One region of the Leptothrix mechoopdaensis genome, then DNA from elsewhere that is predicted to be linked to it. Evidence: predicted binding sites of a transcription regulator. Region 1 holds the regulator's gene; the other holds the start of a gene.
The links. Region 1 encodes sigma-54, which starts transcription at its own class of promoters, with help from an activator protein. Its sites were predicted from a motif close to TGGCANGNAANCTGCTTT; they were not measured.
Positions count from the first base shown of each region.

Region 2: a site for sigma-54 is predicted at 1,973-1,990, ahead of fae (formaldehyde-activating enzyme). Genes of this name have one in related genera too.

Region 1 is NZ_CM132699.1:4,226,018-4,229,647, reverse strand. Features, by position in the region: gene ACWA7K_RS18405 (DsbA family protein) at 165-770, shown strand; gene ACWA7K_RS18400 (hypothetical protein) at 1,028-1,327, shown strand; gene rpoN (RNA polymerase factor sigma-54) at 1,525-3,219, opposite strand; gene lptB (LPS export ABC transporter ATP-binding protein) at 3,247-3,630, opposite strand, start outside.
Region 2 is NZ_CM132699.1:389,974-393,603, reverse strand. Features, by position in the region: gene ACWA7K_RS01785 (sigma-54-dependent Fis family transcriptional regulator) at 1-356, opposite strand, end outside; gene ACWA7K_RS01780 (dihydroneopterin aldolase) at 622-1,167, shown strand; gene fae (formaldehyde-activating enzyme) at 1,390-1,899, opposite strand; gene ACWA7K_RS01770 (triphosphoribosyl-dephospho-CoA synthase) at 2,029-2,862, opposite strand; gene ACWA7K_RS01765 (ATP-grasp domain-containing protein) at 2,852-3,630, opposite strand, start outside.

The DNA.
Region 1 (3,630 bases):
CGGCATGAGGAAGGTCAAGAATCGGCGCGCCCCCAGATAGCGGGGTCCGATCGCCCGAACCGTGGTCAGGACGCTGCAATGTCGGCGCCGCTGTCGCGCCGACGCCGCAGACCCCGGACGGCTGCGGATGGACGCTGTCGCATCCGCGCCATATGGTCCGCGCCATGAACGCCCCCGCACCGATCGAGTTCTATTTCGACTTCTCGTCGCCCTACGCCTACATCGCCTCCGAATGGATCGCGGCGCTGGCCGCGCGCCACGGCCGGCCGGTGCGCTGGCACGCCATCCTGCTGGGCGTCACCTTCCAGGCCGCCGAGCTGAAGAGCCCCGTGTCCTACCCGATCAAGCGCGAGTACTCGCTGCGCGACTTCGCCCGCTCGGCCCGCATGGAAGGCGTGCCGATGGCCATGCCCTCGCCCTTCCCGATCGCCAGCCACAACGCCGCGCGGCTGTTCTGGTGGCTCGACAGCCAGGATCCGCAACGGGCGGTGGCCTGGGCCCACGCCGGCCTGCGCGGCTACTTCGCCCGCGGCATCGCGCTCAACGACATGACCGCGCTGCAAGGGCTCGCGGCCGAGTTCGGCATCGCGCCGGAACAGACCGCCGCCGTCTGCGCCGACCCGACCTGGAAGGATCGGCTGCGCGCCGAGAACGACGCCGCCATCGCCGCCGGCGTGTTTGGCGCGCCCTTCTTCATCGTCGACGGCGAGCCCTTCTGGGGCAACGACCGCAAGCACCAGATCGATCGCTGGCTGTCGGGCGACCGCTGAGCTGTCGCACCTTGGTGCGCTCGGCGCCGCGCTGCCGCAGTTCGGTGCACACGCCCGTCGGGCCCGCCACCGAGGCACGGGCCGCGAGGGTTGGCCAGGGTGTGAACGGCGGCACGGCCCGCGCACACGGTCGGTGCTTACCCTGAACCTGGATCGTGCGTTGTCGCACGGCATCGATTGCAGTTTCAGTTTGGCGGTTTGGGCCGGCGAAACGGGCACGTCATCTGCATGGAGAGCAGGCCAGGGAGCCACGCACCATGCCGATCACCGCCACTGCCACCATCGCCGCCGCCACCGTCACGACCGAAGACCCGCGCATCGCGCTCGTCCAGCGCATCCACGCGCTGCTGCTGCACGAGACCGGCGAAGACATCGACGTCAACCTGATGCTCGGCCCGGCCGAATACGCCCGTGCCGTCATGAGCCTGTGCCGCGCCAGCGGCAACCCCGAACTGAGCGGCCTGGCCGAAGACTTCCTGCGCCGCAGCCGCGCCCAGGCCCACCAGAGCCTGCGCCCGGCCACGCGCTATGCGGAGCAGCTGGCGCAGCAGCAATAGCCACCAGCCCGTCGGACACGGGGTGTCCGACCTACCGGTTGAACGAAACCCGTCGGACACGGGGTGTCCGACCTGCCGTTTGAACGAATCCGGACCGGGTTCAAGACGCCCGGCCGCGTCGCCATCGGCCGACGTCTTTCGGTAGGTCGGACACCCCGTGTCCGACGGGCTGGTGCCAACGGGCCGCCCCAGACATGTCACATGTCCTTGCGCAGGTTCGCGGGGGCGATCTTCAGTGCTTCGCGATATTTGGCGACCGTGCGGCGGGCGACCTGGATGCCCTGCTCTTCCAGCATCGCGCTGAGCTGGCTGTCCGACAGCGGCTTCTTCGGGTCCTCGGCGGCCACGAACTGCTTGATCAGCGCCCGCACCGCCGTGCTCGACGCGTTGCCGCCGGCCTCGGTGTTGAGCGAGCTGCCGAAGAAGTACTTCAGCTCGAAGGTGCCGAACGGCGTGGCCATGTACTTGGCCGTCGTCACGCGCGAGATGGTCGACTCGTGCAGGCCCAGCTCGTCGGCGATCTCGCGCAGCACCAGCGGCTTCATCGCGATCTCGCCGTGGGTGAAGAAGGCCTTCTGGCGTTCGACGATGGCCTGCGAGACCCGCTGGATGGTGTCGAAGCGCTGGAGGATGTTCTTGACGAACCAGCGCGCCTCCTGGAGCCGCGCCGACAGCGTCGCGCCGTTGTCGCCGCCGCCGCCGTTGCGCTGGCTGCGGTGCTGGCGCAGCACCTGCGCGTACATGTCGTTGATGCGCAGCTTGGGCATCACGTCCGGATTCAGCACGACCTTCCAGCCGCGGCCCGACTTCTGCACGATCACGTCGGGCACGACGATGTTGGCCTCGGCGCGGGCGAAGCGGCGGCCGGGCTTGGGTTCGAGCGTGACGATCAGGCTCTGCGCATCGCGGATCAGGTCCTCGTCGACGCCCAGCGCGACGGTCAGCTTGCGCACGTCGCGGCGCGCCAGCAGGTCGAGGTGGTCGCGGCAGATGCGGATCGCGGCGTCGCGCGCCGGCGTCGCGTCGCGTTCGCGCAGCTGCAGCACCAGGCACTCGGCCAGGTCGCGCGCGCCCACGCCCGTCGGCTCCAGGCTCTGCAGCCAGCCCAGCGCGCAGCGCAGGCGGTCGAGCAGGTCCTCGCGCAACAGCGCCTGTTCGGCCAGCAGCGCCGGATCGATCGCGTCGACGGTGTCGTCGACCAGCGAGGCCGACTGCGCCTCGGTGGCCTCGGTCAGCGGCGCGCCGCTCAGGACCTGGACCAGCCGCTCGACGATCTCCTCCAGCCGGTCGGCCAGGTAGCCGTCCTCGTTGAGAGAGTCGATCAGCGACTCGACCAGCATGATGTCCTCGTCGGCCAGCCGCATGCCGCGCAGCTGGGCGCGCAGGTGCTCGGCCAGGCTGGGCACGGCGGTGGAACGTTCGCTCCAGTCGCTGTCGTCGTCCTCGAGCGCGCCGTTGCGGTTGCCGCTGCTGTCGGACAGGCTGTTGAAGTCCTCGCGGTCGTGGCCGCTGTCCCAGTCGTCGGGGGTGGACTCGGCGGCGCCGAAGTCGAGCTGTTCCATGCCGGCGCCGTCGCCATCGGCGGCGCTGCTGGCGGACTCGGCGGGGCTGTCGGAGGGCCCTTCGGAGACCCGCTCGGCGGTGTAGTCGGACGAGCCGGCAGCGCCGCCGTCATCGGCCGGCGCGACCGGCACGCCCTCGTCGGGCAGCGCCATCGGGCGATCGGCGCCAGCGGCGTCCTCGTCGGCTTCCAGGAACGGGTTCTGTTCGAGCATCTGCTCGACTTCCTGGTGCAGTTCGAGCGTCGACAGCTGCAGCAGGCGGATCGATTGCTGCAGCTGGGGCGTCAGCGCCAGGTGCTGGGAAAGGCGGACCTGCAGGGAGGGTTTCATGGGGGTCGGCCAGGGGTCACACGCGGGTCACATCCGGAAGTGCTCGCCAAGGTAGACCTTGCGAACATCCGGGTTCTCGACGATCTCGGCCGGCGTGCCTTCGGCCAGCACGCGGCCCTCGCTGATGATGTAGGCGCGGTCGCAGATGCCGAGCGTCTCGCGCACGTTGTGGTCGGTGATCAGCACCCCGATGCCACGCGCCTTGAGGAATCCGATGATCCGCTGGATCTCGATCACCGCGATCGGGTCGACGCCCGCGAACGGCTCGTCCAGCAGGATGAAGCGCGGCTGGGTCGCCAGCGCCCGGGCGATCTCGACGCGCCGGCGTTCGCCGCCGGACAACGCCGGCGCCGGGCTGTGGCGCAGCCGGGTGATCGACAGGTCGGCCATCAGCGATTCGAGCATCGGCTC
Region 2 (3,630 bases), 1.2 Mb from region 1:
AGGCCCAGCGGGGCGACTTCCTCGGAGAACTCGGGCGACGCGACCATGTGCAGGATCACGCCGTCGGTGTCGGTCAGCACGACCGCCGCCTCCTGGTCGGCGAGCTGCTGGAACAGCGTGGCCATCTCGTGGCGGGCGCAGTCCACCAGCGTGGACATGCGGCCCAGCCGCTCGTTCAGCGCCGGCGCTTCGAGCGCGCGCAGTTCACGCGGACGGTCGGGGTGCAGCAGGTACTCGTCGAGACACCGGCGCCACGAGCGGGCGACGACATCGTTGCTCTCCTCCCCGAAGCCGCTGCGGACGACATCAAAGACACGTTCGGCATGTCGGCCGGTGTTGAGAACGGTGATGGCCATCGGGACGTACTCCTGCAGCTTCAGGATGCTGCTTTGATTCGAGGATCCTGGACGCGGGGTCGGGCAGACCCGTCATCAGGACCTGCCAGGATTTTTTCCCGACCCGGGGGGAAAGGAAGCGGTGTTTGTCCGGACGTTTTCGGATTGGAACCCCTCATTCACGACACGGCGGCGCGGGCATGAATGCTGCGTGAAGGGCCGATCGCGCGGCCACATGCGGCCGGCGCGAGACACGATGACACGGAACGACGAGGAGACACCCGAGATGCATGCCGCACCCAGCCTGACGAACCTGCCCCAAGCCAGGCCAGGCGCCGAAGAAACCGCACAGGCGCTCGACCTGATCTTCATCGAGGGCTACACCGGCGAGACGGTCATCGGCATCCACCCGTCCGAGTTCCACCGCACGCAGCCGCTGGTGATCGACGTGCATGCGGGCGTGCCGCATGCGGGTGCCTGCGACAGCGACCAGATCGTCGACACCATCGATTACGGCGTGGTTCGCGACCGGCTCGACGCGCTGATGCTCGACCACGGCGTGACCTTGCTGGAGGCATTGGCCGAACGCATCGCGCAGATGCTGCTGATCGACTTCGGCGCGGCCTGGGTGCGCGTCAAGGTGGTCAAGCCACGCAAGTTCGACAACGTGCAGGCGGTGGGCGTGCAGATCGAACGGCGTCGCGGCGACATGCGCACCACCGCCCGCCACACGACGCCCGGCGGCGCCCAGGTGCTGCGCTGGATCGGCGCCGGCACGGTACCCCAGCGCACACAGCCGCAGGCCGATGGCGACGAGGGTTCCTGGCGTTGAAGCCGCCCGACAGGCTGCGCTGATCGGCCTTGCCGCACGAAGGGCCGGCCCCAAAAAAGAGAGCCGGTCTGCCCTGACAGACCGGCCCGACAAGTTCCCCTGCGGAGGCCCTTGCGGGCGTCCGTGATTCCCGGAAGACACACCTCCCCGTCGGTCCGGACCGGCCGGACCGACAGGGTGTGCAGGTTGCACTGGCTCAGCGAGTGAGCCAGTGGTGCGGACTCACTTGGCCGCGAACGGGTGGGAGGCGCTGCCCTTGCGCGCGACGACCTCCGCTGCCGTCGGCGAATTGGCCACGGCGCGGGCCAGGGCTTCCTTGGTCGCGGCGTAGTTGTAGTCCTGGATCTTGCGGTCGTCCTCGGCGGCCCAGTGGATGAACACGCCCACCGAGACGAAGACGTTGTCGGCCTCGTCGGCCGGGATGGTGCCGTCCTCGACGCTGTCGGCCACGGCCATCGCCACGCCACGCTGGGCCGGGCCGAACATCTGCACGGCCTGCTTGGCGCCCTTGATGGTGACCTTGTTGAACATCACGGTCGCCGGCTTGCACAGCAGGTTGGGGGCCACCACCGCCAGCAGGGACGTGAAGCCGTCCTTGTTGTTGGTCAGGCAGTTGGCGAAGGCGGTCTCGGCGGCGCTGCCGCGCGGGCCGATGATGAGGTCGATGTGGGCCACCTCGTTGCCGTCGCCGACGAGCGACTCTCCCACCAGCATGCGATCGATCTTTGCCATGATGTTTCCGTCTCCAGATGAAGGTTCTGTGGTGTGACGATCGCCCTTCAGGACGGCGTCCCCAGCCTTCCACCAATCACGATCCGTGCCACATCGGGTGTCACCTGGGGACGGTCCCGATGCCCGTGTTCATCGGGGTCGTCCGGCACCCAGCAAGGCCAGCATCAGCGTGGCCACGGTGAGGTCCGCACTGGTGCCGGGGTTGATGCGACGCTGCTTGAGCGAACGATCCCACCCGGCCCAGCCGGGATCGGCGTCCAGCCACTCGCCAGCCTCGGCGCGGCGGTGCCAGGGCAAGGCTTCGGTCAGGACACTTTGTGCCAGGGCCATGCCGTGCTTGCGGACAATGTGTGAATCCGGGCCGCTGGCCAGCCAGGCCAGATAGAGGCGCTGAACGGCGCGGTCGTCCGGTGTCTCCTGACCCAGCGCCGGCAGTCCGACATCGAACAGCTCGGCCAGCGCGTCGCGGTACTGCACGGCGATGCGGTCGCGATCGGCGGCCAGCGTCATCGCCTCGCGCAGCGTCATGCTCGGCGCCGCGCGCACGTCCTGTTCGGCGGCCTTTCCGAGCCCACCGGGATTGGCCTGCACGATCGCGCGGAAGGCGGCCTCGGCATCGGCCACGTCGAGACCTTCGATGACGTCGGCGATCGCGGCCCTCAGGCCCTCCGGCGTGTCGACACGTTCGGCCGCCACGGCCATCGGCGCGCACAGCAGCACGATGCCGAGGTTCGTGTTGCAGCCCACGCGCGACCAGCTCGCGGCGACCGCCGCCTCGATGCGGGCGCCCACCGATGCGCCGGCCGCGCACAGGCCGTCGACCGACGCGGCGGCGCTGTCCAGGAAGGTCTGCGCCTGCATGCCGTGGCCATCCGACTGGCGGCTGACATTGCCAGGCTTGCGCACCGCGACGTCCCAGGCGCAGGCGCGCAGCCAGGCCTCGCGGATGACCTCAGGCGACATGCCGCAGCCGGCGCAGACCGGCCATCTTGCGGTCGATCAGGTCATCGACCAGCCGCTGCGCGATGTTGAACGGCGTGACCTGCTGCAGGCCGCGCCAGGCGGCCACGCCGTTGACTTCGAGCACCTGCAGCGACTGGATCGATGTCGCGCCGCCGCACGGCATGACATCCACGCCGCCGTAGTCCAGCCCGAGCGCGGCGGTCGCGGCCTCGGCGATGCGGGCCAGGTCGGGCGTCAGCTCGGCAGGCTCGCAGCGGGCGCCTTGCGCGACGTTGTGGACCCAGTGCGTGCTGACCCGCCGCATCGCCGCGATCGCGTGGCCGCCCACCACCAGCACGCGCCAGTCGTGGCCGGGCTCGGCCAGCGCGGGCAGGAAACGCTGCAGGTAATGGTGGCCGCTGCGTTCCTCGGGCAGGTCGACCCAGCCATCAGGCGTCGCGCCCACCAGCATCAGGCCCTTGCCCTGCGAGCCGAACAGCGGCTTGCGCACGACGGCATGACCGGCCGCCGCCTCACGCACGAGGATGCGGCGCGCGCGGGCCGGCGATTCACACGCCCAGGTCGGCGGCGTCGGGATGCCGGCGGCATGGAGCAGCAGGCTGGTCATGCCCTTGTCGACGCTGCGTTCGATCGCGCGGGCCTCGTTCCAGACCGGCACGCCCAGGGTCTGCAGCGCATGCAGCACGCCCAGCCGCTGCGTGACCTGCTCGAAGCTGCCGGCGGCGATGCCGCGCACGATCACCGCGTCGGGCAGGCTGCGGCCGAAAC